4 regions of the Cupriavidus sp. 01L43 genome follow, and region 1 is predicted to be linked to each of the others. Evidence: predicted binding sites of a transcription regulator. Region 1 holds the regulator's gene; each other region holds the start of a gene.
The links. Region 1 encodes LexA, which represses DNA repair genes until DNA is damaged. Its sites were predicted from a motif close to ACTGTATNNNNATACAGT; they were not measured.
Positions count from the first base shown of each region.

Region 2: a site for LexA is predicted at 3,002-3,019, ahead of dinB (DNA polymerase IV). Genes of this name have one in related genera too.
Region 3: a site for LexA is predicted at 2,468-2,485, ahead of AC1DP9_RS17945 (CppA family protein). Genes of this name have one in related genera too.
Region 4: a site for LexA is predicted at 2,419-2,436, ahead of imuA (translesion DNA synthesis-associated protein ImuA). Genes of this name have one in related genera too.

Region 1 is NZ_JBFTSH010000018.1:109,809-116,982, forward strand. It holds gene dusA (tRNA dihydrouridine(20/20a) synthase DusA) at 1-619, shown strand, start outside; gene AC1DP9_RS23535 (hypothetical protein) at 1,402-1,665, shown strand; tRNA gene AC1DP9_RS23540 (tRNA-His) at 1,801-1,876, shown strand; gene AC1DP9_RS23545 (hypothetical protein) at 1,945-3,069, opposite strand; gene AC1DP9_RS23550 (hypothetical protein) at 3,313-4,050, shown strand; gene AC1DP9_RS23555 (hypothetical protein) at 4,264-4,437, opposite strand; gene lexA (transcriptional repressor LexA) at 4,558-5,214, opposite strand; gene AC1DP9_RS23565 (asparaginase) at 5,448-6,449, shown strand; gene rpsF (30S ribosomal protein S6) at 6,577-6,951, shown strand; gene priB (primosomal replication protein N) at 7,029-7,174, shown strand, end outside.
Region 2 is NZ_JBFTSH010000023.1:30,681-37,854, reverse strand. It holds gene AC1DP9_RS26235 (diguanylate cyclase) at 1-352, opposite strand, end outside; gene AC1DP9_RS26230 (MFS transporter) at 528-1,721, opposite strand; gene dinB (DNA polymerase IV) at 1,802-2,974, opposite strand; gene rarD (EamA family transporter RarD) at 3,096-3,998, opposite strand; gene AC1DP9_RS26215 (TRAP transporter substrate-binding protein) at 4,110-5,249, opposite strand; gene AC1DP9_RS26210 (carbohydrate porin) at 5,556-7,174, shown strand, end outside.
Region 3 is NZ_JBFTSH010000010.1:168,520-175,693, reverse strand. It holds gene AC1DP9_RS17960 (AAA family ATPase) at 1-609, shown strand, start outside; gene AC1DP9_RS17955 (hypothetical protein) at 753-1,220, shown strand; gene AC1DP9_RS17950 (RNA polymerase sigma-70 factor) at 1,466-2,359, opposite strand; gene AC1DP9_RS17945 (CppA family protein) at 2,529-2,846, shown strand; gene AC1DP9_RS17940 (thiamine pyrophosphate-binding protein) at 2,874-4,553, opposite strand; gene AC1DP9_RS17935 (Bug family tripartite tricarboxylate transporter substrate binding protein) at 4,833-5,828, shown strand; gene AC1DP9_RS17930 (malate/lactate/ureidoglycolate dehydrogenase) at 5,832-6,926, shown strand; gene garL (2-dehydro-3-deoxyglucarate aldolase) at 6,949-7,174, shown strand, end outside.
Region 4 is NZ_JBFTSH010000004.1:197,413-204,586, forward strand. It holds gene AC1DP9_RS09720 (Y-family DNA polymerase) at 1-1,542, opposite strand, end outside; gene imuA (translesion DNA synthesis-associated protein ImuA) at 1,469-2,365, opposite strand; gene AC1DP9_RS09730 (hypothetical protein) at 2,625-2,948, shown strand; gene AC1DP9_RS09735 (DUF1579 domain-containing protein) at 2,980-3,477, opposite strand; gene AC1DP9_RS09740 (DUF2880 domain-containing protein) at 3,647-4,015, opposite strand; gene AC1DP9_RS09745 (efflux RND transporter permease subunit) at 4,123-7,174, opposite strand, start outside.

The DNA of each region.
Region 1 (7,174 bases):
TCCGGTGACGGTCAAGCACCGGATCGGTATCGACACGATCGAGCATTACGATTTTGTCCGCGATTTTGTTGGCACGATCGCTGATGCGGGATGCGAGACGTTTATCGTCCATGCGCGCAACGCGATATTGAAGGGCCTGAGCCCAAAAGAAAATCGCGAAATCCCGCAGCTCCGTTATGAGGTCGCTTATCAGCTAAAACGCGAGTTTCCGAAACTCGAGATTCTGATCAATGGTGGCATCGTGACCTACGACGAGATCGCCGAGCATCTGCAACACGTGGATGGCGTCATGATTGGCCGCGAGGCGTATCACCAACCGTATTTCCTGTCGGAAATGGATACGCGCTTCTATGGCGCGACCACGCCTATTTCTGCGCGGCAGGAAGTGGAGTTGGCGATGCAGGACTACATCGGCGCTTTGGTGGAGCAAGGCGGTTACATGGGCGCCGTCACGCGGCACATGCTGGGCTTGCATCGTGGCATTCACGGTGGCCGGGGTTGGCGGCGTGTGCTGTCAGATGCACGTCGCATGCACGCCGCGCGTAGCCGTATCGCCGTGGACGCGCTCTTCGAAGAAGCGCGTAGCCACCTGCGTCCGGACCTGCTTGAGGCAGCCTGAGCGCCCGCCGGAATCGAAGGAAAACTCTAATTTCGAACGATCGTTCTATGCAGGGTGCCCGGACGGGTGCGTGCAGCGGTGTATTGGGCAGTCGGTGGCGTCGAATCCCGCACCAGCAAAGGGATTCCCCTAATTCGCCGCTTAGCGGGCACCTTCTTACACTGTGCTTGCCCTCGAATACAGGGCTTTCTTCAACTGATTATTGGGCCCGCCGTGTGCGGGCTCTTTTTTTGTCCGCCGTACCTTGGGTTTGCCCGAATAGTGCTCACGATCCGGGCCGACTACATTGATCCTGCCTTCAGGGCATTGAGATCGCTAATTTAAGAGTCCGCTACGGCGGGCTCTTTTTTTTCGTCCTCACATTCTGCGCGTCCCCAAAAAAAGCAGGCGACTCTTGGTTACCAAGGCCGCCTGACGGGAATGTCGAGGGGGGTCAATGTCCCTCGCGAAAGAGTATCTATCAGCACCAATTGCGCCAGAACCCTGCGTTCGTGGGGCCCGCCGCGTTTTTCGTGCGGTAGCCGATAGACATTTTGACTTGGCGAAACGGCGTTCGATGTCCCACGCTATAGACATCTGGATTTCTGAAAGTAGGTAAGCGGCGTTTTCGTCATGTTACGATGCCATCAATGCCGCGGCAGTCGGCATGTGGCCTGTGAATCCTGTGCAACCAGGGTTTCGGTGGGGGAAAAGCAAGTGGGCTGGCCGGTAGTCGGCGTCGCAGCGCGTGCACGAGCATGGGCCGGCGCGACGGATCGGAAGCGAGCCTTGGGGGATAGCACATGGTGGATGGGGAAGAGCCATTTGGCGAGGTCTTCGAGGACTTCCGCCTGATCTGGGTGGCCGAGCGTCTGCAGGACGGCAAATGGACTGCGCGGTACTGCTGGCACGCCGGCACCTCGGTGGACGCGGGTAAAGCATTGCAGCGCGATGTGCTCAATGGCAAGTCCCGGCGACTGCTCGGCTTGTTCCCGAGCGAGGCCGAGACTGTTGCCGCAATCAAGGAGGCGGTGCTGCTCGAAGCGAAGTGGCATGGCAGTCGATAAGGCAGGCGAGGCCGGTTGAAATTTTTTGTGCGGAATACTAGCCATCCTCTGAAGATCCTTGTAGAATCTTGTTTTTCGTTGAACGGCAACGCCGGTTAGCGGAAGCGCCAGCGGCAAGCTGGCAAAACCTCTACGGTGGCTGTAGCTCAGTTGGTAGAGTCCAGGATTGTGATTCCTGTCGTCGTGGGTTCGAGTCCCATCAGCCACCCCAAATTGCTTAACAAAACGGCCACTTACTCAAGTGGCCGTTTTGCTTTTCTGCGTGCCGTTGCTACCCGCTCAGCGAGCACTCCCGTCCTGATTCCCCTCCGAGAAATAGTAGAGATGGGTGTTGTCCGGCGCTTCGGCGTGGCGACGAAATTTTTCGCTGTCCGATTCGGCGCTGGCCTTGGCCAGTTCCGCGGCTTGTCGATAGGGCATCGGCTCCTTGTCCTTCTCGACCTCCAGCAACCGCGTCTGCTCATTCACGCGCACGCTGAACCGGCCCAGGTTGTAGAACAGGTACATGGCGTAGAGATTGTCGAAGTCGCGATAGGCCCCTTGCTCCCTGCGGAAATCGAGCGACAGGACGGAGGGGAAGCGGTTGGGCAGGTCCTTGAATGCCACCTTCTCCTCTTCGCGAGGTTCCACATAGGTGGAGCTGCCGTACTTCTTGTACAGCACTACGTCCATACCGTATCCGCGCTTGCCCCATTCCTTGATCAGCTTCATCGCCATCTCCGTGGGAATATTCGCGGTCGCGGCGGCCACCACGCGTCGCCCGGATAGGACTTTGGGGCTCTTTATCGTCAAATCCTTGTAGCCGGCGCCGTACTTGAAGGCGGCGCCGATGGTCTTGGCGCAGTTCAGGCGCAAATAATCGTATTGGATTGTGCCGCTGTGATATTCGGTGTCCGTTGCCCGCCGATGGTAGTCGTCATTGATGCGGCGGAAGTAATCGACCAGCGACTGTTTTTCCTGCGTGGGCACGCCGTAGACCCGCACACCGATCACCGACCGCTTGTAGATCTCGCCATAGTCGAGGCCAAACATCGTCGTTTCCGCGATGGAGGAGGCCGTCTTGAACAGATATTCCTTCTTTGGGATGCCCGCCATCAGATTGGCGGTGTAAAAATCATTCTCGTGCTTGGGCGTGCGGTCGGCGTAGAAATTTGCCGAGTAGACAATGTCGTCGCCGAGCGTGTCGTCACGGACGCCCAGGGCGATATGGCCAGCCGATCCGCCCTTCGATGTCCCAAAGCTGATCAACAGCTCCAGGTCGTAGGGCTCTTCGCGAAGTAGGTCGGTAATCTGATCGATATTGGCGGGCTCGGGGCCACCCTTGCTACCGAACTCAGCAGCAACCCCCGGCCCCGAAATCAGTGCGGCAATGACCAGGAGCCATGCCGCCAGGCTTGTCCTCATTGCGTCCCTTATATCGTCAGCCAGTGTCCGTCGATCCTTCACCAAAAGAATAATCGTTGATCGGCCCATGTGCCGGAAAACCGTCGGGGGCGTGGATGCACTGGGCTTTGTTCCCGGATCATGTGCGACAGCCCACATAGTGACAAGTTTTCGAGAATGATTTTCGCTACGCTTCACGGCGGGCCAAATGGTCTAATCCATATCATCTAGGCAAATCACCTATACGAAGCGCGAGGTCATGCCGTGGCGGAGCGAATTCGATTCAACCCTGATGTAGCACTGGCGGCATTTTCCAGTGTGATCCCGATGCCGACCTTGGCTGCCATTAACGCGGCTATCGATCGATCCTTCGGCGAACAGCCCGAGCGTGCCGAGCCATTCGCAATGGCTGAGTTACTACGTCGCAATGAAGCCTTCCGCAAGCTCGAGGAGACGGTGTGCGCCGAGACTCGGGCCATGGCCACCACGCTCCTGAAGAAGTCGCTGCGTTGGGAAGCGTTCCACGTGATTCGTTGTGCCAGCACGTCTACGCGCAACKAGAGCCATTGCCGCCACTACGATTCGCATCTGCTGACGCTGCTGATTCCGCTGAAGCTCGCCCCCGATKGCGTTTGCAACGGTGATCTGCTGGTTTATCACCCGCCACGGCTGGCGGTATCCACTGTGGCCAATGTTTTTTGCAAGCTTCGTCATGGCATTCAGCGCAATCTGCCGTTTCCCATCAGAAAATGGCTGACGCTACGGGATCTGCGCCGTGGCCGCTGCAACCGCGTGCCGGTGGAGCCGGGCAGCGTCTATGTCTTCAACGGCTTTGTGCTCCAGCATGCCAACCTTGATGTGGAAGTTGGCGAGCGCCGGTCGTTGCTGATTCACTACTACGACCCTGGCTACTCGGCGGGTCTGAGCGGGACCGTGCGGGGCGTGCGTATGCTGTGGGACCGTCTGCGCAAGAACATGACTGGCATGTACCCTGGTACCTGATCCAGCCGGGGAGGGCGAAAAAAAACCGGCACTCGGCGGGGTCGACAAGTTCCGGTTTCGCGCATCGGCGCCAATGCGCCAGTACTACGGATGCGCGCCATCGAGTGTAAAGCACCTCTCACGATGAATTAAACGTTCTCTTAATTTCACGTGGTGGGCTCGCAACTGCACTATTTACAATGATTTGGGCGACGCGGATCCGCCGCTAGCGGTTCATGCGTCCAGTTTGTCGGGCATATCCGCAAGTTCCAGCATCCGGCAGATTGCAGCCATGCTGCCGACCATCGTACGACGCTGGGCGCCCTGGTAGACGCGCACGCCCTTGGTTTGGCGGAACGGCACGGGCTTGACCGGGCGGCGGGAAGCGGTGTGGTTGACTGGCAGCATGGCGGCACCTCGAAGTTTGCGACAGCAGGAGTCCACGCCCGTCGTCCGGAGAGAACGGGGCGGCGTTGGCACTGCAAAACTGGGGACCAGGACAGGCGGCCGCCCGTCCGGTCTCGGAAGTCAGAAGCCCGAGGAGCGGATTAGCCCGACGGCGATGCCTTCCAGCGAAAATTCCTCGCGGCCGGCCTGCACCACGATATTCTCGAAATCCGGGTTTTCGGCGATCAGCTCGATCATGTCGCCGCGCCGCTTCAGGCGTTTGACGGTCACATCGTCGCCGATCCGCGCGACGACGATCTTGCCGTTGGCGGCTTCGCTGGCTTTCCTGACGGCGAGCAGGTCGCCGTCGAGGATGCCGGCATCGCGCATGCTCAGGCCCCGCACGCGCAGCAGGTAATCAGGTCGATCATCAAATACCGAGGCGTCTACCTGGTACTGACGGTCGATGTGCTCTGCGGCAAGGATCGGGCTGCCTGCGGCCACGCGGCCCACGAGCGGCAGCGTCAGCTGCATCACGCCGGCCATCGGCAGCGAGAACTGGTCCGTCATCTCCGAATCGCTACGTGCCACCTTGAGGCGGATGCCGCGCGACGCGCCAGGCGTCAGCTCGATCACGCCCTTGCGGGCCAGCGCTCGCAGGTGTTCCTCGGCAGAGTTGGGCGAGGAGAAACCGAATTCGGACGCGATCTCGGCACGGGTCGGCGGAATGCCGGTGTGCCGGATCGTGTTGCGGATCAGGTCGAAGATCTGCTGTTGCCGGGGTGTCAGGGTCGCCATGGGTCGCCGGTCTCTCGTGGTGCCGAAGCACTGTATGTTTAAACAGTATGCTGTGATTTTATACAGTATCGAGTGAAGTGCAAGCACAATTTGCAGTGGCGATGTGGGGCATGCGCGACACCCGGCGGACTCCAGTGCGCCCGGCGACACGGGTTTGCGAGAGCGGCGGCCCTCGGCGTGCCACAGTTACAATCGCCTGAACCACCCGCTCACTCGCTCGATTTTCTCGCTATATGTCTACGTCATTGCCCCGCATCGTCGTGCTCGCCACCGGCGGCACCATCGCAGGCTCGTCCGCCAGCCCCGCCAGCAGTGCGCAGTACCGCGCGGCCACCGTGCCGGTCTCGTCGCTGATCCAGGCCGTGCCTGCGCTGGGCGAGGTGGCCCGTGTGGAGACGGAGCAGGTGGCCCAGATCGACAGCAAGGACATGGCCTTCAGCCTGTGGGCGACGCTTGCCGCACGGGTGGCGCATTGGGTCGCGCAGCCCGATGTGGTGGGCGTGGTGATTACCCACGGCACGGACACGCTTGAAGAAACGGCGATGTTCCTGCACCTGACGCAGCGGAGCGCGGTGCCGGTGGTGCTGACCGCGGCAATGCGCCCGTCCACGTCGCTCTCGGCCGATGGTCCGCTGAATCTGCTCGACGCAGTGCGCGTGGCGGCAAGCCCGGATGCGCGCGGGCAGGGCGTGCTCGTGGTCCTGAACCAGGAAATTCATGCGGCCCGCGATGTCGCCAAGGTCCATACTTCGGCGGTCAATGCGTTCACGTCGCCGGCGGGCGGGCCAATTGGTTTCGTGCAGGATGCCTACGTGCGCTTTGCACGCGCGTGCGCCCCCAGCGACGCGCCAGCGCTGCCCGTGCCTACGGCGTGGCCGCTTGTCGAAATCGTGGCGAGCTATGCCCAGCCGGGCAGGGTGGCCGTGGATGCGATGGTCTCGGCCGGCGTAAAGGGGCTCGTGGTGGCGGCCACCGGCAATGGCTCGGTCCATGAGACGCTGGGCGACGCGCTGGCCGATGCAGCTGCGCGAGGCGTGGCCGTGGTGCGAAGCTCCCGCACGGGCGCCGGCCATGTGGCGGGGCCGGCACGCCCGCGCCTGGCCTCGGGCGAATTCGCCTCCGCCGGCAATCTCAATCCGTACAAGGCGCGCGTGCTGCTACTGCTGGCGCTGGCGGCGGATGCGTCGCTTGGCACCGATCCGGCTCGCCTGCAGGCCGTTTTCCGACAATACTGAGAGATTCCCAGCGTCCTGCCGGGATGCCGGCTTGCGTGCTGGCCCGGAACCGGGCTATACTCGCGGGCTATTCAACCTTGCTACACCGGACATGGCGCCCGGGTGGCTACATCCAAAAGGAGCGTCAATGCGTCATTACGAAATCGTATTTATCGTCCATCCGGACCAAAGCGAACAAGTGCCGGCGATGATCGAGCGTTACAAGCAGCTCGTCACGTCGCAAAACGGCCAGGTTCACCGCGTGGAAGACTGGGGCCGCCGTCAGATGGCCTACATGATCCAGAAGCTGGCCAAGGCTCACTACGTTTGCCTGAACATCGAATGCGGCAAGGAAACCCTGGCCGAACTCGAGCACGCCTTCAAGTTCAATGACGCCGTGCTGCGTCACCTGATCGTGCAGACCAAGAAGGCCGAGACCGCTCCTTCGCCGATGATGAAGGAAGTGCAGCGCGAAGAAGCCCGCAAGGCCGCGCAAACGACCACGGAAGGCCAGGCTGCCTGAATGCAGTCTGCGGTGCCGGTCGTGGCAGGCGAAATCCGCCACGGCAGGCCAGGTAGCGAGAGCGGGGGAGCACAGCGGTGAACCAGTTAAGGCTGACCGCCACCCTCGCGGAGCGCGATGCGCTGCGCTACACCCCGGCCGGTGTACCCGTCGTCAACTGCATCCTGCAGCATGCCGGCGAGGTCATGGAGGCGGAAACGCCCCGGCAGGTGGAATTCGCCAT
Region 2 (7,174 bases), on a different contig from region 1:
CGGCCAGGGCCTGCGGTGACACGCCGATCACGGGCGCATCGCCGAGCGGGACTTCCATCTGCCAGATCGGCTCGTTACGCGCGGCGAAGGCCCGATCGATGACGGGGTCCGAGACGCCACGGGCTTGCACGGCCTCCATCTGCATCAGCTGCCGCGCGTAGTCGCGCACGAACGACAGCCGGAAGCGCTCCGACGACACGGCGGCCTCCAGCCCCATCGCGCGCAGCGCGAGATTGTGCTGATGGCTGGCAATCACGCGCTCGCGCAGCGTGTAGAGGTCTCGCAGGCCAACGGCGAGCGTCAGCGCCAGCACGAGGCTGAAACACCAGATCACGACTCGCTGCGGGCGCATGACCGCCGCGCGCGGTAACCATCGCGGTTGCGGCACCAGTTTGCGCCATGGCATCGGGGGCCTCCGGGCAAGTCCCGCCTGAGCGGGCACTGCAACGAAACTGTGACGATGAAGGACAACGCTCGGCCAGTGTAGTGCAGCAAACGGGACTTCGGGAGGGGGTGGCGCCCCGAGCTTAGTGCCGGTCGGTCCGGAAGTAGAGCAGGGCGAGCGCCGGCAGCGCGAAGCCGATCCAGCTCGCCAGCGGCCAGCCGCCGCGCGCGAAGGCCCAGGCGCCCAGCCACGAGCCGGTGGCGCCGCCGACGAAGAAGATCGCCATGTACAGGCCGTTCAGCCGGCTGCGGTGCTCGGCCGAGAGCGTGAAGATGGCGCGCTGGCCGACCACAAGGTTCGCCGATACGCCGAAGTCGAGCAGGATGGCCGCCACGGTCAGCGCCAGGAGCGAGGTCATCGACCCCTCCACGCCCACCCGGCTCAACAGGAACGACCCGGCGCCGATGGCCAGCGCGATGGCGGTCATCTGGCGGCTGTGGCCCCGGTCCGCGTAGCGGCCGGCCATCGGCGCGGCGATGGCGCCGGCCACGCCGACCAGCGCGAACACGGCGATGCCGGTCTGCGACATGTGGAACGCAGGCCCGGCCAGATAGAGCGGGATGGTGGTCCAGAACAGGCTGAACACGCCGAACATGCTGGCCTGGTACAGCGCGCGCCGGCGCAGCACGGGCTGGGTACGGAGCAGGTGCGCCATCGACGCCAGCATCTGGCCGTAGGTCACGCCCCGCGCGGGCTGGCGGCGCGGCAGCTTGCGCGCCAGCACCAGCGCCAGCAGCACCATGGCTACGGCCGAGACCGCGAAGATGGTGTGCCAGCCGCCCGTCAGGCCGGCCATCAGGCTCGACACCGGCCGCGCCAGCATGATCCCCATCAGCAGCCCGCTGGTGACGTTGCCGACCACGCGGCCCCGGATATGGTCCGGGGCGAGGTGCGCCGCGAACGGCACCAGCACCTGCACCGCCACCGAGCATAGGCCGATGGCGCAGCCCGCGATCAGGAACACGCTGGCGTGAGTGGCCAGGGCCGCCGCCATGAGCGCCACGGCACAGCCGCCGATCAGCGTCAGGACCAGCTTGCGGTTCTCGACCAGATCCCCGAGCGGCACCAGCAGCACCAGCCCCGCGCAGTAGCCCATCTGGATCAGCGTGACGATCAGCCCGGCAATCTCGGGCGAGAGTTGCAGCGACCGGGCGATCGGGCCGACCAGCGGCTGGGCGTAATAGAGATTGGCGACGATCATGCCGCAGGCCGTGGCCAGCAGCGGCGTGATCCAGGTGGCGGGCTCAGCGGCGCGCTCTGTGGCGGTGGTGGTCATGGGGACGGCCTTGGTGCTCGAAGCCGCCGATTCTAGCGGGAGATAGATAGATGCGTCGGAGGGGTCATTCCGGTGCCGCGTCAGGCATCCGGCCGCTCATCCTCGAAGCGGAACTCCTCCTGCACGGGCGCCGGGTCGTCGCCCTGTTCGTCCGCCGGGATCAGGGCGCTCACGCGCACGCCGAGCAGCCGGATGCGCCGCTCGAGCGGTATCCGCTTCAGGCATTCCGTGGCGCTGCGCCGGATCGCCGCGCCATCGGCGGTATAGGCCGGCATGGTCAGGTCGCGCGTGACCGTGCGGAAATCGTCAAAGCGCAGCTTGATGCCCACCGTGCGGCCCACGTAGCCCTTGCGGCGCAGGTCCTCGCCCACGCGCATGCAGAGCTTGGTGAACGATTCCGATAGGAGCGGGCGGTCCACGCGCGGGTGCAGGTCGCGCTCGAAGGTGGTTTCGCGGCTCATCGACTTGGGCTCGGAACTGACCACCACCGGGCGGTCATCACGCCCATGCGCCACCTCGATCAGCCAGCTCGCGTAGTTGCGGCCGAAATGGGTCTGGAGCACGCCCTGGTCGGCCTCGGCCAGGTCGCCCACGGTGTCGATGCCGATGCCGGCCAGCTTCTCGGCCGCCTTCGGCCCGATGCCGTTGACCTTGCGCGCCGCGAGCGGCCAGATACGGCGGGGGATGTCGGCGGGGGTGAGCAGGGTCAGGCCGTCCGGCTTGTCGAGTTCGGACCCGATCTTCGCCAGCAGCTTGTTGGGCGCCACGCAGATCGAGCAGGTCAGGCCAGTGGCCTCGCTCACGGCCGCCTTGATGCGCGCGGCTACCTCGGCCGGCTCGCCGGGCACCTCGGTCAGATCGATATAGATCTCGTCGATGCCCCGGTCTTCCACCTGCTCGGTGAAGGTGCGCACGGCGGCCTTGAACAGGCCCGAGTAGCGGCGATAGGCGTCGAAATCGGTCGGCAGCAGGATGGCGTCCGGGGCCAGCTTGGCCGCCTTCATCATGCCCATCGCCGAGAACACGCCCAACGCACGGGCTTCGTAGGTGGAAGTGGTGACGACGCCACGTCCGACGTAGTCGCGCAGGCGGGCATACCGGCGCGAGCCATCAGGCAGCGTCTCCGGGATGGCATTGCGGCCGCCGCCGATGACAACGGCCTGGCCGCGCAGGTCGGGATAACGGAGCAGTTCGACGGACGCATAGAAGGCGTCCATGTCGAGGTGGGCGATGCGCCGGACGGGGGTGGACATGGCGAAGGGGGCGTGCGCGTCGTCGGTACTGTATAAACGTACAGTATAGTGCGTCGGCCCTCGCGTGCCGAGCCGGTGTTAATCCATCATTCCCGGGATGAATCGATAAATCGATCCAAACTTATGCTTCATTTGTCGCGCTGATAGACTTAACGGAATTGCGGCGGGAAACCCACACCCCTTCCATCGCGTAGATCAGCAGCGACACCCAGATCAGCGCATAGCCGAGTTGCTTCTGGGCCGGGAACGGCTCGTGCCACAGCCAGATGCCGAGCAGCAGCTGGAGCGTCGGGCCGGTGTACTGGAGCAGGCCGAGCAGCGAAAGCGGAATCCGGCGCGCGCCGGCGGCGAAGAACAGCAGCGGCACCGCCGTGACCGGGCCGGCCAGCAGCAGCAAGATCTGCGTACCCGGTGCTGCGCTCCGGAAGGTGTCCTGGCCGGTGAAGACGAGCACGCCCAGCGCGGTGGCCGCAATCGGAAACAGCAGCAGCGTCTCCAGCGACAGCCCCTCCAGCGCGCCCAGCGCCCCGGTCTTGCGCAGCAGCCCGTAGCCGCCGAACGACGCCGCCAGCGCGAGCGCGATCCACGGCAGTTGCCCGGCGCTGATGGTCAGCCAGAGCACGCCCCCCGCCGCGACGGCGATGGACAGCCACTGCCCCGGCCGCAGCCGCTCGTGCAGGAACAGAACGCCGAGCAACACGCTGAACAGCGGATTGATGAAGTAGCCCAGGCTCGCATCGACCACCCGGTCGGCCGACACCGCCCAGATATAGAGGAACCAGTTGGCGCAGAGCAGGGCGGCGCTCGCCGCGAAGCCGAGGATCAGGCGCGGATTGCCCGCCACCTCGCGCAGCCAGCCGAAATGCCGCCGCCAGAGCAGGATCGCGCCCAAAAAGACCAGCGACCACACCATCCGGTGCAGCAGGATCTCGAGCGGCGCCACGCCGTGAAGGGATTTGATATAGAGGGGCAGCAGGCCCCAGATGACGTACGCGAGCAGCGCGTAGAAGATGCCGAGTTGCATGGGAGTGTCCGGTAGGTGCGCGGATTCTACCGGTACGCCGTCATCAGCGTTGGAACTCGCCTCCCCCTGGCGGGAGAGGCGATAACATCACATTAAGATCCCATCGATGTCTTACAGCTTGCGCGCGAAGCTGAACTGCGCGAAGCCCTGCTCGGCCACGTTGAACCAGGCGGCCTCGTTGTTGCGGAACACGCGCCAGTCGTCATAGATCTTCTTGAACGACGGGTTCTTGGCGGTTTCCTCGGCGTACGCGTCCTGCGTGGCCTTGAAGCATGCCTCCATGATCTCCTTCGAGAACGGGCGCAGCTTCACGCCATTCTCCAGCAGACGGGCCAGCGCCTGCGGGTTCACGGCGTCGTACTTGGCCATCATGTTGGTGTGGGCCTCGATGGTGGCCGTTTCCAGCGCGCGCTTGTACTGCGCCGGCAGCTTCTCGAACTCCGGTGCGGAGGCGTAGAACGACAGCTGGGCGCTGCCTTCCCACCAGCCCGGGTAGTAGTAGTACGGCGCCACCTTGTAGAAGCCGAGCTTCTCGTCGTCATACGGGCCGACCCACTCGGCCGCATCGATGGTGCCCTTTTCCAGCGCCGGGTAGATATCGCCACCGGCAATCTGCTGCGGCACCACGCCCAGGCGCTGCAGCACCACGCCGGCAAACCCGGCGATGCGGTACTTCAGGCCCTGCAGGTCCGCCACGGTCTTGATTTCCTTGCGGAACCAGCCGCCCATCTGGGCATTGGTGTTGCCGCCCATGAAGTTGACGACGTTATATTCCTTGAAGAACTCGCGCATCAGCTTCATGCCGTTGCCCTGCATCATCCACGCGGTCTGCTGGCGCGCGGTCAGGCCGAACGGGACGGTGGTGTCGAAGCACAGCGTCGGATTCTTGCCGAAGTAGTAGTAGCCGGCCGTGTGGCCGATCTGCACGGTCTGGTTCTGCACGGCGTCCAGCACCTGCAGGCCCGGCACCACTTCACCGGCGGCGAACACCTTGATGTTGAACTTGCCGTCGGTCAGCTCCTTCACGCGCTGGGACAGCAGCTCGGCGGCGCCGTAGATGGTGTCCAGCGACTTTGGGAAGCTCGATGCCAGGCGCCATTCCACCGCCGGGTTGCTGCCGATCACGGCCGGCGCGCCCGGTGCGCTCGCCGACGCCGCGGGCGCGGCGGGTTTGTCTTCCTTACCGCACGCGGCCAGGGCCCCGGTAGCGGCCACAGCCGATGCTTTCAACAGGAAGGAACGACGTTCCATGACATCTCCTCTTATAGATATATATGTGCGCTGGCTGCCCCACCCATAGGACAAGTCCAAAACAGCCGGTCGATTATAGCGGTGGCGTTTTGCGCACGACCACACTCCCGACTGCGGGTTTTCGCTAGGGATTCGCACTTCTGCAACGGTTTACGGGGAGACTGGCAAGGTGGCGCGAGGTGATCTTTTCGCAATGTGAGATGCCGCACGGTTTGATGGATTTTGTAACCCGTCTTGCGGTCAAAAAGTTCGCCTGTTAAAAAACGGAGCCCCCATCCGGCGCGCCGCGCGCCGTCACTGTTTCCCATGCCGCTGCCAGTACCCCGATTCGCTCGCCTGCGTTCCCGCCGTCTCACGTTTGCCGTCATGGCTGCATGGGGCATGGTCGCCTGCGCGCAAACGGGCAATCAGGTGGCGACACCGCCACAAATTTCGGCCAGCACTGTGCCGCCGACGGCCATGGCGTCGACTTCGGCCCCGGCGAGCGTACCTACCGCTGCGCCCGTGGCGGCTGCGCCGCCGGCAACTGACCCGCTGTACGACCTGATCCAGCCGACCGTCGTCCCGGGTACGAGCAAGCCTGCCGATGCGGCTGTGGCGAATACGGCTAATGCGGCTAATGCGGCGAATGCGGCGAATGCGGCACCATCCGAAACCATGGCAACCGTCGCGGCGGAGAACACCGTGGACCCCGACTTTGTCGGTCCGCCCGAGTCGGCCACAGCCCCGCCGCCTCCGCCACCGCCATTGGTCCTCTTCCCGCAGCGGCTGGGTGAATTCCCCGCGCAGCCGGCTCAGCCCGTCCAGCCGGCACGCGCCAGTGCCGCTGATGGCACAAACGTCGGTGATCAAGTCGACAGCGCTGAAGCGGGTACGGTCTCGGATGCACCTCCGGTGCTCCGCTCGCAGTTGCCGGCCGAGGATCTCGCTGGCGATACGGTATGGCGCATGGGTTACAGCGGCCGTGCAGCGGTCGAGGACCGCGCCAGCACGCAGCGCGCCTGCCCGGGCGGTGGTACGCCGTCGGTCGGGCTCGGTGGAGGGCTGGCCTGCACCAGCACTGGCGAGGTCAAGATCCGCGAATCGCTGGCCGACATCGGCGGCGGCACCCAGGTCCAGCTCGTGGCACAGGCCCGGGGTACCAACGCCACCTCGGTTAACGGCAACGCCGCCGCCGTGGACCCCTACGCACTGGTGCCGCAGTTCTATACCTCTGTCACCGGGCTCTCGGGTGTATCCGTGCTCGATGGCGCCAGCGTCTGGGCCGGCCGCCGCGAGAGCAATCCGTTCCTGATGTCGTCCGGCCTGCTGCCGCCCAACTCGCCCTCGATGCGATTCGGGGTGGATAACGCCAAACTGGGCGATTTCGGACTCAGTTATCAATACACCGCACGTAACGATCTGAACGGCGCCCATCTGCCCAGCTATCACAGCCTGCGCAGCGCCCCGATCGACACCAATGACAAGGGCAACGTCCAGTTGGGTTTCACGCGCGTGGAGCCGCTCTCGGCCATGGAAGACACCGGCAGCGCCTGGTGGGCCTCGGCCATGCACGAGCAGAAGAACGTGCTGATGGGCACCAACCGGCTGGGCGTGCAGTACGGGCAGGGGTCGCGCGCGGCCATGACCGGCTACACGGGCATGGGCGCTTCGCTGTCACGCGTGCGCGTGGCGGAATCGATGGAGTGGAAGGGCCGCTCGGGCATCGGCGGCTCGGTGGAATCGAGCCTGCAGCTGGACCGCTCGCCGGTCGGCACGCTGCAATGGGCGGCCACGCGCTTCCGTCCGGCCTATGTGGCCAACGACCAGTTCCGGCTCAACTTCGAAGTCGCGCACGACCAGATCTCGTCCGGGTTTGGCGTGGGTGGCCAGCGCACCGCGCTGACCGTGGCGCCGACCTTCACGCTCGGCAAGTCCACCGGCAA
Region 3 (7,174 bases), on a different contig from region 1:
GCACGCATAGTAGAGGGAGACCCATTTGGTCAGGGACTTTTGCAGCGCATTGCGAAGACGCCACAAAAGACTCGGGATGCGCGTTTGCGTCGGATCCAGCAGTCTTTGGAGAAAGCAGTACCGCAGTTTAATCAACTTAAGTTTGAGCAGGACAAGGTCACCGGTCTGCCGCACTTAATGGCGTCCTACCAACACTGGCGCACTCACGGTGCATGGCAGCGCGAGGATCAGTTTTCTGATGGGACACTGCGACTGCTAGGGCTTCTTTGGATGCTACAAGAAAGTAATTCCTTGCTGCTATTGGAGGAACCAGAGCTTTCTCTGAATGACTCGATCGTGGCGCACATTCCGTTAATGATCGATCGCGTGCTGCGAAAACAAAAGGCCTTTGGGCGGCAAGTAATTATCACTACGCACAGTGAGGCCCTATTGCGAAATCCCCTTGACGGAAAGGCCATTATTTTACTCGAACCGGCTAGTGACGGCACTATCGCTCGAGTGGCGGATGATACAGAACTTCAGTTAATGTCATCGGGGTTGTCTCCCGCCGACGTTTTGTTGCCCAAAACACATCCGCAGGGAATTGATCAACTTGGGCTGTTCGCATGATAGGGTCAGTTTTTGTTGTGGGCGAGGACGAATTATGTTGCGCTATAGCGGACGCCTTGATTGCATATAGCGGCATAGCCACAAATATTCAGCAGCGGATCGTCGCCGGAGGAGCAGCGCCTTTCAAGCAAAGAATTTCGGCTATGAACAATGTCGCAAGAAATGTGATGCCGGTATTAATGGTCGCCGACGCAGACCAAGCACCATGCGTAGTGACGCAGCGTAATGCATGGCTTCCTCCAAATGTCAGCCAAAGGCTTTCGATGCGGTTGGCTGTGAAAGAGGCAGAGGCCTGGGTTCTTGCGGACCATGTAGGGTTCTCAAAATTTGCAAACATCAGCAAGGATTTGTTTCCGGCGCACCCAGAGGCGGAGCCCGACCCCAAACAAGTATTACTGGGCCTAGTAAGGAAAAGCAAGAGGAGAGAGCTGCGTGACGAGATGTTACCTGGCAAAGGCGCCACATCGCCGGTCGGCCTAGGCTATAACATTCACATGACGGACTTTGTAAAAAACCACTGGAACATAGGTCGAGCTGTCGATCGAGCACCAAGTTTGGCCCGGGCAATTCCTAGAATACTCGCGCTACTGCGTAACGTCGCAGAACAGTGAGCGTATGAATGGCGATTTATGTATTTTTAAAGATGGCCCGATGCTGCGGGTCTATGAGCGCTTGAGCGGCCATCCCTTTCGGTCGCGCCCGTCTATAACCGATAGCTGCTCGCCATCCCGTCTACCTCTCCGTTCATGACCACGACAAGCAGTAAAGGAGCATTCCCCCCCTAGGGACGACACGACACGCTTTCAGATTCCTCGCTGCCTTGGAGACACGGCCCCGAGAATCGCCGATGAATTAATTACTTTGCGTCGTCCCCTCCAAAATACGCCGCAATCCGCGCCAGTTTGTCCGGGTTGCGTTGCACGTGGATGCGGGCGATGCGGTCGCCTTCGACCACAAAGGTCTGCGCGGACTCCAGCGCGCCGTCGAAGTAGCGCAGCAGCGCCCATTCGCCATTGAGCAGCACCAGCCGCACCCGGAGGCCCTCGCCGGGGAATCTGAGGCGCGTGGCGTAGAACAGTTGCGCGATGCGGCGGGCGCCTTCGAGCGGCTTGGGGAAGGTCTGGACCTTGCCGCCGCCGTCGCCGGCCAGGGTGGCGTCGTTGGCCAGCAGCGCCTGGATGCCGGCGAAGTCGCCGCCCTGCATCGCCTGGGCGAACGCCTGGACCATGTGCCGATGGGTGTCCGGGGACACCGTGAAGCGCGGCCGGTCGTCGCGTAGCTGGGTTTTTGCCCGGCTGACCAGCTGGCGGCAGCTGGCCTCGCTCTTGCCGATCACGCGCGCCACCTCGTCGTAGTCGTTGTCGAAAACCTCGCGCAGGAGGAAGGCCGCGCGGGCCTCGGGCGTCAGGCGCTCCAGCAACAGCAGGAAGGCGACGGAGATGTCGTCGGCGCGCTCCTTGATGGCCTCGGGGTTGTCCGGGCTGTCCGTGATCAGCGGCTCGGGCAGCCAGATCCCGGTGTAGTGCTCGCGCTGGATCTTGGCGGCGCGCAGGCGGTCGATGGCGATGCGGGTGGTTACCGAGACCAGCCAGGCTTCGGCATTTTCGATTTCCGTCTGGTCAGCCGTGTGCCAGCGCAGCCAGGCGTCCTGTACGACGTCCTCGGCCTCGGCCACGGCGCCGAGCATCCGGTAGGCAATCCCGTGCAGGCGCGGGCGCAGCTTGTGGAAGGTGGCGGTGGTGTCGTCCATGATTCGATGCGAAAAGGCGGCTGGCAGACCGCCATGGTGGCCACGCGTGCCGGCCCAGCGCAAGAACTTTCAAGCATTTTCCGACGCACACCTTGAAAATTCCGGTGCACTGTATATATTTACAGTAACTGTATGAATGAACAGTATATCGGAGTGCGGAATGGAACACCTGATCCACCTGATCCGTGTGCAGAACGAATATGACCGCCAGGTGCTGGTCTGGTTGCGGGGGCGCATTGGTGATGCCGCCCTGCTGTCGGCCGCGCGCCGGGCCACCGTCGACGACAAAAAGCCTTATCTTTCAACGATTTGCCGCCTGATCGGGATTCGGGCGCCGTCGCGCCGCGCGCTGGCCGACGAGGCTCGCAAGAGCCATCGCGCGGTGGGCGAGCGGTATCTGGAGCAGATCCGCGAGATCCTGGCCCGCCCGACGTCCGGCCATGAAAAAGCCGGGCACGAGGCCCGGCCACAAGCGGCGCTGTTCTAGATCGCCTAGGCAGCGTCTGATCCGGGCTCAGGCCGGCAGTTCGGTCACGCGCATTGCGGGCGTGATCTGGAGCGGATCGGTCATCAGCTCCAGCACGGCCGGCTGGCCGGCGTTGCGGGCGCGTTCGAACGCCGCCGCAAAGTCCTCTGTCTTCTCCACCCGCTCCGCCCATGCGCCGCAGGCGCGCGCCATCGCCACGAAATCAGGGTTGGCGATGGTCGTGCCGCTCTGACGGCCCGGGTAGCGCTTCTCCTGATGCATGCGGATGGTGCCGTACATGCGGTTGTTCACCAGGATCACGATCAGGTTGGCGCCGTGCGCGGCGGCCGTGGCGATCTCCTGCGGATACATCAGGAAGCAGCCGTCGCCAGCCAGGCAGACCACGGTCTTCTCGGGCGCGCGCAGCTTCGCGGCAATCGCGGCCGGCAGGCCGTAGCCCATCGCGCCGCAGGTGGGCGCCAGTTCCGTGCGCGGACGCTTGTAGGCATAGAAGCGGTGCAGCCAGACCGTATAGTTGCCGGCGCCGTTGCTGAGGATGGCGTCTTCGGGCAGCACCGCGTTCAGGTGCAACATCGCGGCAGCCATATCCACCCCCGTCAGTTCCGCATGGGGCTTGGGCGGCGTGACGAAGGCCTCGTGTTCGGCACGGGCACCGCTGGTCCAGTCCTTCCATCCGATAGAAGCCGGCGCCGGCAGCGCGGCCAGCATGGCCGCCGCAGGCACCACGCCCGAATGGATCGGCAGTGCCGACTGGTAGACGCGGCCCAGCTCGCCGCTATCGGCATGGATATGCACCAGCTTCTGCTTGGGACGCGGGACTTCCAGCAGCGTGTAGCCATCGGTGGCGATGTCGCCCAGCCGGGTGCCGACCGCCACGATCAGGTCGGCCGTGCGCACCCGCTCGGCCAGCTTGGGGCTCACGCCCAGGCTCAGATGGCCGATGTAGTGCGGGTCGCGGTTATCGATCACGTCCTGCCGGCGGAAGGCGCAGGCCACGGGCAGGTTCCATGCCTTGACGAAGGCGGCGAAGTCACGCACTGCCGCGTCGGTCCAGCCGGCGCCGCCGGCGATCACCAGCGGCTGGCGGGCCTCGGCCAGCGCGGCGGCCAGCGCCCGGGCATCCTCGGCTCGCGGGGCGGCCACCACGGTGCGGTACGGCTCGGCATCGGCGCAGTCCACCAGATCGTCGAGCACGTCTTCAGGCAGCGCCAGCACCACCGGGCCGGGCCGGCCGGACGTGGCCACCTGGAAGGCGCGCGCCACCATCTCGGGAATCCGGGCCGGATCGTCGATCTCGGCCGCCCACTTGGCCATCGTGCCGAACACTGCCGCGTAATCCACCTCCTGGAACGCCTCCCGGCCCTTGTGGGCGCGGGAGATCTGCCCCACGAACAGGATCATCGGCGTGGAGTCCTGCTGGGCGATATGCACGCCGATGCTGGCGTGCGTGGCGCCCGGACCCCGGGTGACGAAGCAGATGCCGGGGCGGCCGGTCAGCTTGCCGTCGGCCTCGGCCATGTTGGTGGCGGCGCCTTCGTGCTTGGTGACGACGAGGTCGATGGCCGGCTGGTCGTGCAGCGCGTCCAGCACGTCCAGGAAGCTCTCGCCGGGCACGCAGAAGATGCGCTCCGTGCCATGCAGGCGCAGTTGGTCCACGAGGACACGGCCGCCGGTGCGGGCCTGGGAGGATGGGGTTTGAGCGGTCATGACGAAAAGTATGGACAGGATCGGAGGCGGCGCCAAGGTGGAGCCAAGCAGGCGCCAGACCCGAAGCAGGCGGCGATGACAGCGATTTTTCCGTTTGACGGGCGCCGCCGCGGGGTCTATCGTGCATTTCTGTTATGCGTTTTATGCAAGGCAGCCCGCCTCGCGCCCGTGTAGATTGGCTACCGAGGCGATGCTGCCATGACAGCGCGCCCGCCCGCGACACCTGACGGCCATCCCGACCGTCCCATAACAATGCTCGCGAAAACAGGAGACCATGCAATGTCCTTCCCTCATCGATTGATGCGGCCGGCCCTGGCCGTGCTTTGCCTTGGATGCATGGCGGCGGCCCCACTGGCGCAAGCCCAGTCCGCCGACCAGTACCCCAGCAAGCCGATCAACTACGTCGTGCCGTTCGCGGCGGGCGGCACCACGGACCTGCTCGGCCGACTGATCGGCCAGCGGCTGTCGCAGGTGCTCGGCCAGTCGGTGGTGGTGGAAAACCGCGCCGGCGCCGGCGGCAATATCGGTTCGGACTACGTGTCCAAGGCCGCGCCGGACGGCTACACGCTGCTCGGCGGCACCATCAGCTCGCACGCCATCAACGTGAGCCTGTATCCCAAGATGCCGTACGACCCGGTCAAGAACTTCCAGCCGGTGGCGCTGATCGGCACGCTGCCCAATGTGCTGGTGGTGAACGTGAACAGCCCGTACAAGTCGGTGCAGGACGTGATGGCGGCGGCCAAGGCCAAACCGGGGTCGATCAACTTCGGCTCGTCCGGCAACGGCACCTCCCAGCATCTGGCGGCCGAACTGTTCGCCAACATGGCCGGCCTGAAGATGACCCACGTGCCCTATAAGGGCAGCAGCCAGGCGGTACAGGCGCTGCTCGGCAATCAGGTCGATATCGTCTTCGAGAACAGCGTGGCAGCCATGCCGATGGTGCAGTCCGGCAAGTTCCGCGCGCTGGCCACCACCGGCGCCAAGCGCGCCGCCGAGCTGCCCGATGTGCCGACCATGGCCGAATCGGGCCTGCCGGGCTATGAAATCGTCTCGTGGCAGGCGATCTTCGCGCCGGCCGGCACGCCGATGCCCATCGTCAACAAGCTGGCCACCGAGATCGGCAAGATCATCCACCAGCCGGACGTCAAGGCAAAGCTGGTGGGCATGGGCGTGGAGCCGTCTGGCGCCGGCCCGGCCGAACTCGGCAAGTTCCAGAAGAGCGAGGTGGCCAAGTGGGCCAACCTGATCAAGGTCGCCAACATCCACCTGGAGTAACGCATGGCAGAACACCGTATTCCGACCGCCGGCCTGCATCGCTGGGTCGTGGACCTGTGGCTGGCGGCGGGGTCCGATGCGCGTGAGGCGCAGCTGACCGCCGACCACCTCGTCGGCGCCAATCTCTCGGGCCATGACTCGCATGGCGTGGGCATGATCCCGAAGTACGTGCTGTCCTGGCAGGGCGAGCAATTGCAGCTCAACCAGCAGGTCAGCGTGGTGCATGAGTCCGGCGGCATCCTGAGCCTGGACGGCAACCGGGGCATGGGCCAGGCCGTGACCGAGGAGGCGATGCGCATGGGCATCGCCCGCGCGGAGGAGCACGGCGTGTGCGTGATGGGGCTGCGGCGCTCGCACCATCTGGGCCGGGTGGGCCATTGGGCCGAGCAGGCCACGGCGGCCGGCATGATCTCGATCCACTTCGTGAATGTGCTGTCCAAGCCGCTCGTGGCGCCGCATGGCGGCTACGACGCGCGCTTCGGCACCAATCCATTCACGATCGGCGTGCCGGTGGCGGGCGCCCCGCCGCTGGTGCTCGACTTCGCCACCAGCGCCATCGCAATGGGCAAGGTGCGCGTGGCCAACAACAAGGGCGTGCCGGTGCCGCCGGGCAGCCTGATGGACCCGAACGGGCATCCCACCGACGACCCGTCGGTCATGTTCCCGCCGCCCGGTACGCCGCACGGCGCGCTGCGCACCTTCGGCGAGCACAAGGGCTACGTGCTGGCCGTGATGTGCGAGCTACTCGGCGCGGCCGTGACTGGCGGCCACACCCTCCGCCCGGAAACGCTGACGCACGAGCATGCGGTCTGGAACAACATGCTGGCGATCATCTTCGATCCGGCCCGCCTCGGCAGCAGCACCACCTTCGGCCATGAGGTGGAATCCTTTGTCGATTGGCTGAAGGCGTCCCGGCTGCAACCGGGCAACGATGCCATCCGCCTCCCCGGCGACCCCGAGCGCGCATGGCGCAAGGCGCGCGCCGACTTTATCCCCGTGGATGCCGGCACGCTGGCCCAGCTCGACGACGCCGCGGCGCGCGTGCTCCAGGCGCGCGGCCAATCCCCCGGCCCGCTCTCCGCCCTGGCGGCGGACTGAACCCAAGGCTCAAGGAATTCTCATGACGACCCCTCACCTGCCCCAGCTTTCCCCGCTGCCCAACCAGTTCCGTGCGGACATCCTTGCGCGCAAGCGCCTGATTGGCTGCTGGACCTCGCTCGGCCAGCCGGTTACCACCGAGATCATCGGCCTGGCCGGCTTCGACTGGATGCTGCTCGATGGCGAGCACGCGCCCAACGACGTGCTGACCTTCGTGCCGCAGCTGATGGCGCTCAAGGACAGCACCA
Region 4 (7,174 bases), on a different contig from region 1:
GCCCTCTTCCTGCCCGCTGCGGGTGGGATGGCCGGGGCGCTCGCGATAGACCCAGCAGCGCAGCCCGTCCGCCCGTTCGGCGATGAAATAGTCGCGCGTGGCCAGTCCGCCATCCCACCAGCCGGCTTCGATGCGCTCGGGGCGGGTGAGCATGACCAGCGGGCCTTCGTAGACGGGCCGGTGCCGCTGCACGCGCAGCGGCCGGGGCGCCTCCAGCAGCCACAGCGGCCGTTCGGGCGGCAGCGTGCCGGTGGCGGGCGCGCGGGGCGGCGGCTCGTCCACCGGGCCCCACTGGTTGGCACATTCGGGGCGATGGTCGGCCAGCGGGCGAGGCTGCAGCACGTTGTCGCGGCCGAGGCGGGCCATCAGCGTATCGATCAGCCGGCCCAGTTCGGCCGGCGCCGCGCCGGGCTCCGGGAACAGCGAATCGCTCTGCGGCAGGCAGGTCTCCATCGCCTCCACGCGCAGCGCCAGGCCGCCCACGGGCGCGTGGAAGCGCACCTTGTCGAGCTTCTCGCGCAGCAGCTTCGACAGGTGCACCGGGTCACGGCTGGGCTGCGCCAGGCCCAGCGGCACGAGCGTGCTGTCCATGTCCTCGCCCAGCCGGTAGCGCTCGTGCTCCAGCACCAGCACGCAGCGCGTAACGCCGGCCTGCTGCGCCGCCAGCCAGCCGGACAGCGCCAGCAGCAGCCGCTGCGCGCCGGCCAGCACCCCGTCGGCCGCTTCGATGCGCCCCGGCAGCTCCATCCGCTGCGCGAAGGCGGGCGGCGCCTCGAACCATGCAAACCCGGCCGGCGCCTGATCGTAAGCCTGATCGAGCCGCGCCAGCAGTGCCGTGCCGATGCGGCGCGACAGTCCCGCGCGCGGCAACTGCCTCACCTGCCCCAGCGTGCGGCAGCCCACGCCCTCGAGCCAGCCCGGATCGGCCAGCGTCTGCAGGCACGCCACGGGCAGGGCATCGAGCAGGCGCGTCATGCGGGCAGGCTGGATGGCGCGGCGCGCGGGCCGCACGATCCCGCGCCGCGTCCGGCGCAGCGGCTGCCGGGCGAGCCAGGCCGCGCCCTGCGCCGTGGTGCCGCAGCCCAGTTGCGCGAACGTGCCGAGCTGCCGCACCCGCGCGCGGATGGCACGGCACAGCGCGCGGTGCCCGCCGAACAGGCGCAGGCTGGCGGTGACGTCGAGCATCACGGTGGCCGATTCGGCATCCGGGTCGATCGTCACGGCCGGCGTGAAGTGGAGCAGCGTCAGCGCCACGTCGGTCATCAACGCCTCTTCGGCCGGGAGGCTGCGCTCCAGTTGCACGACCTCCGCCGACAGCGCCTGCACGCCGCCGCGCCGCATGCCGTACGCCACACCGAGGGCCACGGCCGGGCCGTTGGCCAGCACCACGCGCTCGTGCGCCATCACCGCCACGGGCAGCGCCTGTTGCAGCGTGCCGGAGGCGGGGACGGACGGCGCACCGGCGGCCTCAGGCCAGCTCGGTTGCAGCGCGTCCAGCGGCAGGCGCGGCAGATGCACCGCGATCCAGAACGTCGGCAGCATGATGAGGGGGCACCACGGAAGGCGCGGTGGAGGTGACAGGAGCGGTGGGAATGACGGGCGTGGCGATGCGTGCGGGCACGTGCGCCATGCCGCCCAGCGACAGTTGCAGCGGCGCGTCCCGCACGGGGCCACGGCGCTTGTGGAAGGCAATCGACAGCATGTTGCCGGGCAACGGCGACAGCGCCAGCCGCAGCACGGCCGGCGACGATTCCTGGAGCACGCGCAGGGGCCGCAGCACCCAGACCACGGTATCGCCGGCCTGGGCCAGCACCTGAAGCCGGCGCAGCGCCTCGGGCCGCGCGGCGCCGAGCCACACCAGCACCGCGCCGAACGCCTGGCTGCGCAGCATCTGCTCGGCCGCCCAGAGCATGTCCGTGCGGCGCGAGGCCGGCGGGGTGGCCGCCGGCGGCCGTACCCAGTAGAGCTGGCGCGCCGGCAGGCCGGCCAGCCCCGCCGCCAGCCCGGCGGCATTCGGCAGATAAGGCGGATTGACGAACGCCACCCGCCGCCCCGCCGCGGCCAGCGTGCGCAACGCCGGCATCAGCAGGCGCAGTTCGCCCACGCCATCGTGCGCGAGCAGCAGCTCCGTAACCGCGCCAGCGGGCCAGCCCCCGCCGGGCAGCTCCTGCGCCAGCGCGTCATAGCCGCTCGGGCACACGGGCAGCCGGCCGGCATGGCCCAGTTGCCCGGCGCGCCACAGGCCGGGGTAGCGATGCTCGAGTTCGGCCACCGAGGCCCGGTGATCGGGCACGGGCTCGGGAGGCGAAGGCAGTGGAGACGCACCATCCTCCTCGGCAGGCAGGATGTGCGGGGGCGCAGTCATGGTGATGAATTCGGCACACGCGGCGGGCGTGCGCCATCGGAAGATTGACGATTACTGTATGTTTATACAGTATCGACGCTGGCGCAAGAGGGGCATGGCCGAAGTGGAACGCGCGCCGCCTCGTTGGGCGAAAAGTGGCCCAAAAGGCCCCAAATCTCCCACTACAGTGGGGCAACTGCCACGAAACGACGTGGCGGATTGCAAACAAATGTCAATCCGGATTGTGCAGCGCGGGGCAGGTGCGGAAAAATGCGCCCCTATGAAACGGAATACACGTCAATGTGTGCATCTGCTGATCGCCGGTTTGCAGCGCGAGGGTCCGCTGCGCCGCGACGCGCTGGCCGACGCCTGCGGCTTGTCCCCGGAGGAGACCACCCGGGCGCTGAAGGCCGCGCGGCAGATGAGCGTGATCGACCATGTGCCCTACGGCCCGGGCACCCTGCCGGCTGCCGTCTACTACCAGCTGACGGGGCGCGAACTGCCGCCCGCGCGCAAGAGCACGCGCATACCGCCCGCGCCCGACAACCGCTTCCAGCCCCTGCTGGACGCCTGGTGGAACAGCGACGAACTGGACCGGGTCTGAGGCGTCCGGCTTCGACGCCCCTCCCCGCGCCCTACTTCTCCCGCCGATACCGCGCCTGCATGATCTGCATCCATTCGCCGTCATCGCCCTGCATGAATGAGGTCAGCGTGCGGTTGTCATCGTCCTGGAAGGCGATCACGTCGCGGAATTTCGAGGTCTTGCCCGGCACCAGCTTGCCTTCCGGCGTGAAGGTCGGGCCATCGGCGCGCAGCGTCAGCGTGCGGCCATCGGCCTCGAGGTCACCCTCGTAGATCCACATGTGGGTCATCATCGACCCGATGAAGGTGCCCACGAAGTGCTTGCGCGTGGGGTCATAGCCCAGCGTCATCACCGTGACGGCCTGCCCGCAGCCGGGCATCTCGCCCTCGGAGCGGCCCTGCACCCAGAGGTCGCCCACGGCGCCCACCTGTTCGGGAATCTTCCACTTCTGCGGCGGGGTGTCCGGCCCCATCACCGCCTCGCCTTCGGCCATCCATTTGCCCACCAGCTTCTGCAGCCAGCGGTGTTCGTTGGTCGTTTCGGTCTGCATTGCAACGGTCTCCTGTTGATCGGTTTGATTCAGTCGATGATGTCGCTGCCTATTTGTGTACAGCGTACACAATAGCTTAGGAGATGGTCCCGTACGTGTAAAGACGCGCCAATGAAAAAGCCGCCAAGATGACAGCATTGTCATCTTGGCGGCTCGCAAACCCTTGTATTTACTGGGGCAGCCGTACCTTCGGCACGATGAACTGGTTGCCGGGCGCGCGCATGACATCACACTGGGCGTCGCCCTTGCGCGTCTCGCCGGCCTGGTTCACGAACTCGACGTTGCCGACCACGCTGTAGAAGTCCTCCGCCACGCGCCGCGTGGTGCCGCGCACCCAGCGGAAGCGGTCGGGGTTCGGCAGCCTGGCCTTGACGGCCTCCATGCAGGCCACGGGTGCCTCGGGTGCCTCGGGGCGTCCGCCGCGCTGGCCCAGTTCGATATTGACGGGCGCCTCGGTAGCGAAGGCGAAGGTCGAGAGCGTGGCAGCAGCCAGCGCCACCAGCATGCGGCGCCCCTGCCGTGAAACCGGCAACGTCATGGAATCCCTCCGAAAAACGAAAAACGGCCGACACGCGTGGCGTGCCGGCCGGCCGTCATTGTACTGCGACGTCAGGGCTCAACGTCAGGGCCAACGTCATACCGCGCCTACACCGACATGTCGCGCGGCTCCGGCTTGCTGTCGTCGAACCAGCGGTACAGCACCGGCACCATCACCAGCGTCAGCAGCGTGGAGGTGATCAGGCCGCCAATCACCACCACGGCCAGCGGACGCTGCACCTCGGAGCCCGGTCCGGTCGAGAACAGGAACGGCACCAGGCCCAGCATGGCGATAGTCGCAGTCATCATCACCGGGCGGAAACGCTGCGTAGCGCCGCGCACCACCGCGTTGCGCAGCGACATGCCCGACTCGCGCAGCGTGCGGATGTACGACACCAGCACCACCCCGTTCAGCACCGCCATGCCCCACAGCGCGATAAAGCCCACGGACGCCGGCACGGACAGGTACTCGCCCGTCACGAACAGCCCGATGATCCCGCCGATTGACGCGAACGGCAGCACCGTGATGATCAGCGTGGCAAAGCGCAGCGAGTTGAACAGCAGGAACAGCAGGAAGAAAATCGCGGCGATGGTGATCGGCACGATGATCTTCAGGTGGCCCATGGCGCGCTCCATGTTCTGGAACTGGCCGCCCCACTCGAAGTAGTAGCCCTCGGGCAGCTTGACCTTGCTCTCGGCCGCGCTCTGGAGTTCGGCCACGAAGCCGCCCAGGTCGCGGTCCTTCACGTTGATCATCACCACCACGCGGCGCTTGGCCATTTCGCGGCTGATCTGCGCCGGGCCGTCGCTGACCTCGATCTTGGCCACGGACTCCAGCGGCACCTGCACGCCGCCCGGCGCCGGCACCAATAGCTGGCGAATGGCCTGCACGTTGTCACGGAAGTCCTCGGGCAGGCGCACCGCCGCCGCGAAGCGGCGCTCGCCCTCGAAGATGTCCGTGGCGCGCTTGCCGCCGATGGCAATCTCGATGATGTCGTGGATGTCCGACACGTTCAGCCCGTAGCGCGCAATCGCCTGCCGGTCGATCTCGATCGACAGGTATTGCTGGCCCGAGATCCGTTCGATCCGCACGTCCTGCGAGCCCTGGATGCCGCCCGCCACGCGCGCGATCTCGCCGGCCAGCTCGCGCAGCTTGTCGAGGTCATCGCCGAAGATCTTTACCGCCACGTCGGAACGCACGCCGCTGACCATCTCGTCCACGCGGTCCGAGATCGGCTGCGCCATCACGACCTGCACGCCCGGAATGGCCTTGAGCTTCTCGCGGATGGCATTGGCGATGTCGTCCTGGGTCCAGCCGTCCGGCCACTCGTCGCGCGGCTTCAGGCTGGCGATGGGGGTGGACTCGTTCTGGCCCTGCGGGTCCGCCGGGCTCTCGCCCCGCCCCACGCCGGACACCACGGACTTCACGCCCGGCACCTCCAGCACCAGCTTGTTGGCCATCTTCTCGAGCTTGATCGACTCCTCCAGCGAGATGTTCGGCACACGGTCGATGGCGGGCACGATGGAGCCCTCCTTCATCTCGGGGATGAACGAGGTACCCAGCAGCGGCACGATCAGGATCGTCGCGACGAACAGCCCCACCGCCGACAGCACGGTGGTCTTGCTGTTCTGCAGCGCCCAGTGCAGCATGCGCAGGTAGTTGCGCTTCATGAACGCGATGAGCTTGGTGTCATGCTCGGCGCCGCCCTTGAGCAGGTAGGCGGACAGCACCGGCGACAGCGTCAGCGACAGGAACAGCGAGATCGCCAGCGCAATCGAGATCGTGAAAGCCAGCGGCGCGAACATCTTGCCTTCCATGCCGGACAGCGTCATCAGCGGCAGGAACACCAGGATGATGATGCCTACCCCCACGATCACCGGCGTGGCCACCTCCTGCACCGCCTTGACGAGGATCTCGGTGCGGGTCAGCCCCGATTTCTCGGCGTGGCCCAGCCGCTCGAACGCGTTCTCCACCACCACCACGGAGCCATCCACCATCAGGCCGATGGCGATGGCCAGCCCCCCGAGCGACATCAGGTTGGCCGACAGCCCCACCTTGTTCATGACGATGAACGTCATCAGTGGCGTGAGCACCAGCGTGGCCAGCACAATCACCGACGAGCGCACGTCCCCAAGGAACAGGAACAGCACGATCACCACCAGCACCACGCCTTCGAGCAGCACCTTGGTCACGGTCCAGAGCGCGGCGTCCACCAGTTCGCTGCGGTCGTAGTACGGCACGATCTGCAGCTTGCCGGGCAGCATGCCGCGCTCGTTGATCTCGGCCACGCGGGCCTTCACGCGGCTGACCACTTCCTTGGCGTTGCCGCCGCGCATCATCATCACGATGCCGCCCACGGCCTCGGTCTGGCCGTTCTTGACCAGCGCGCCCTGTCGCACCTCGTGGCCGATGGTCACCTGCGCCACGTCGCGCAGGTAGACTGGCGTGCCGTTGACCTCCTTCAGCACGATACTGCCGATGTCGTCCACGCCCTTGGCAAGGCCCACGCCGCGAATCAGGTACTGCTCGGCATAGTGCGGCAGCACGCCGCCGCCCGAGTTGGCGTTGTTGCGCGCCAGCGCCTGGTAGACCTGCTGGATGTTGACCCCGTAGTGGCGCATCCGCTCCGGGTTGACCAGTGCCTGGTACTGCCGCACGTAGCCGCCCTGCGAGTTGATTTCCGCCACGCCGGGGATCGAGCGCAGCAGCGGCCGCACCACCCAGTCCTGGGCGATGCGGCGCTCGGCCAGCTCCTCCTGCGTCAGTTCGCGGTTGCCATCGTCGGCGCGATCCAGCGTGTACTGGTAGACCTCGCCCAGGCCCGTGGAAACGGGGCCGAGCACCGGCGTCACGTCTGCCGGCATGCGCCCGCCCACCTCGATCAGCCGCTCCATCACCAACTGGCGCGCGAAGTAGACGTCGGTCTTCTCCGTGAACACCAGCGTGATCAGCGACAGGCCCGCCTTGTTCAGCGAGCGCATTTCCTCGAGGCCGGGCAGGCCGGTCATCGACATTTCGATGGGCACCGTGACAAAGCGCTCCACCTCCTCTGGCGAGCGCCCGGTGGCTTCGGTGGCGATCTGCACCTGGACGTTGGTCACGTCCGGGAACGCATCGACCGACAGCTTGCTGGCAGCGCGCAGGCCGAAGAAGAACAAC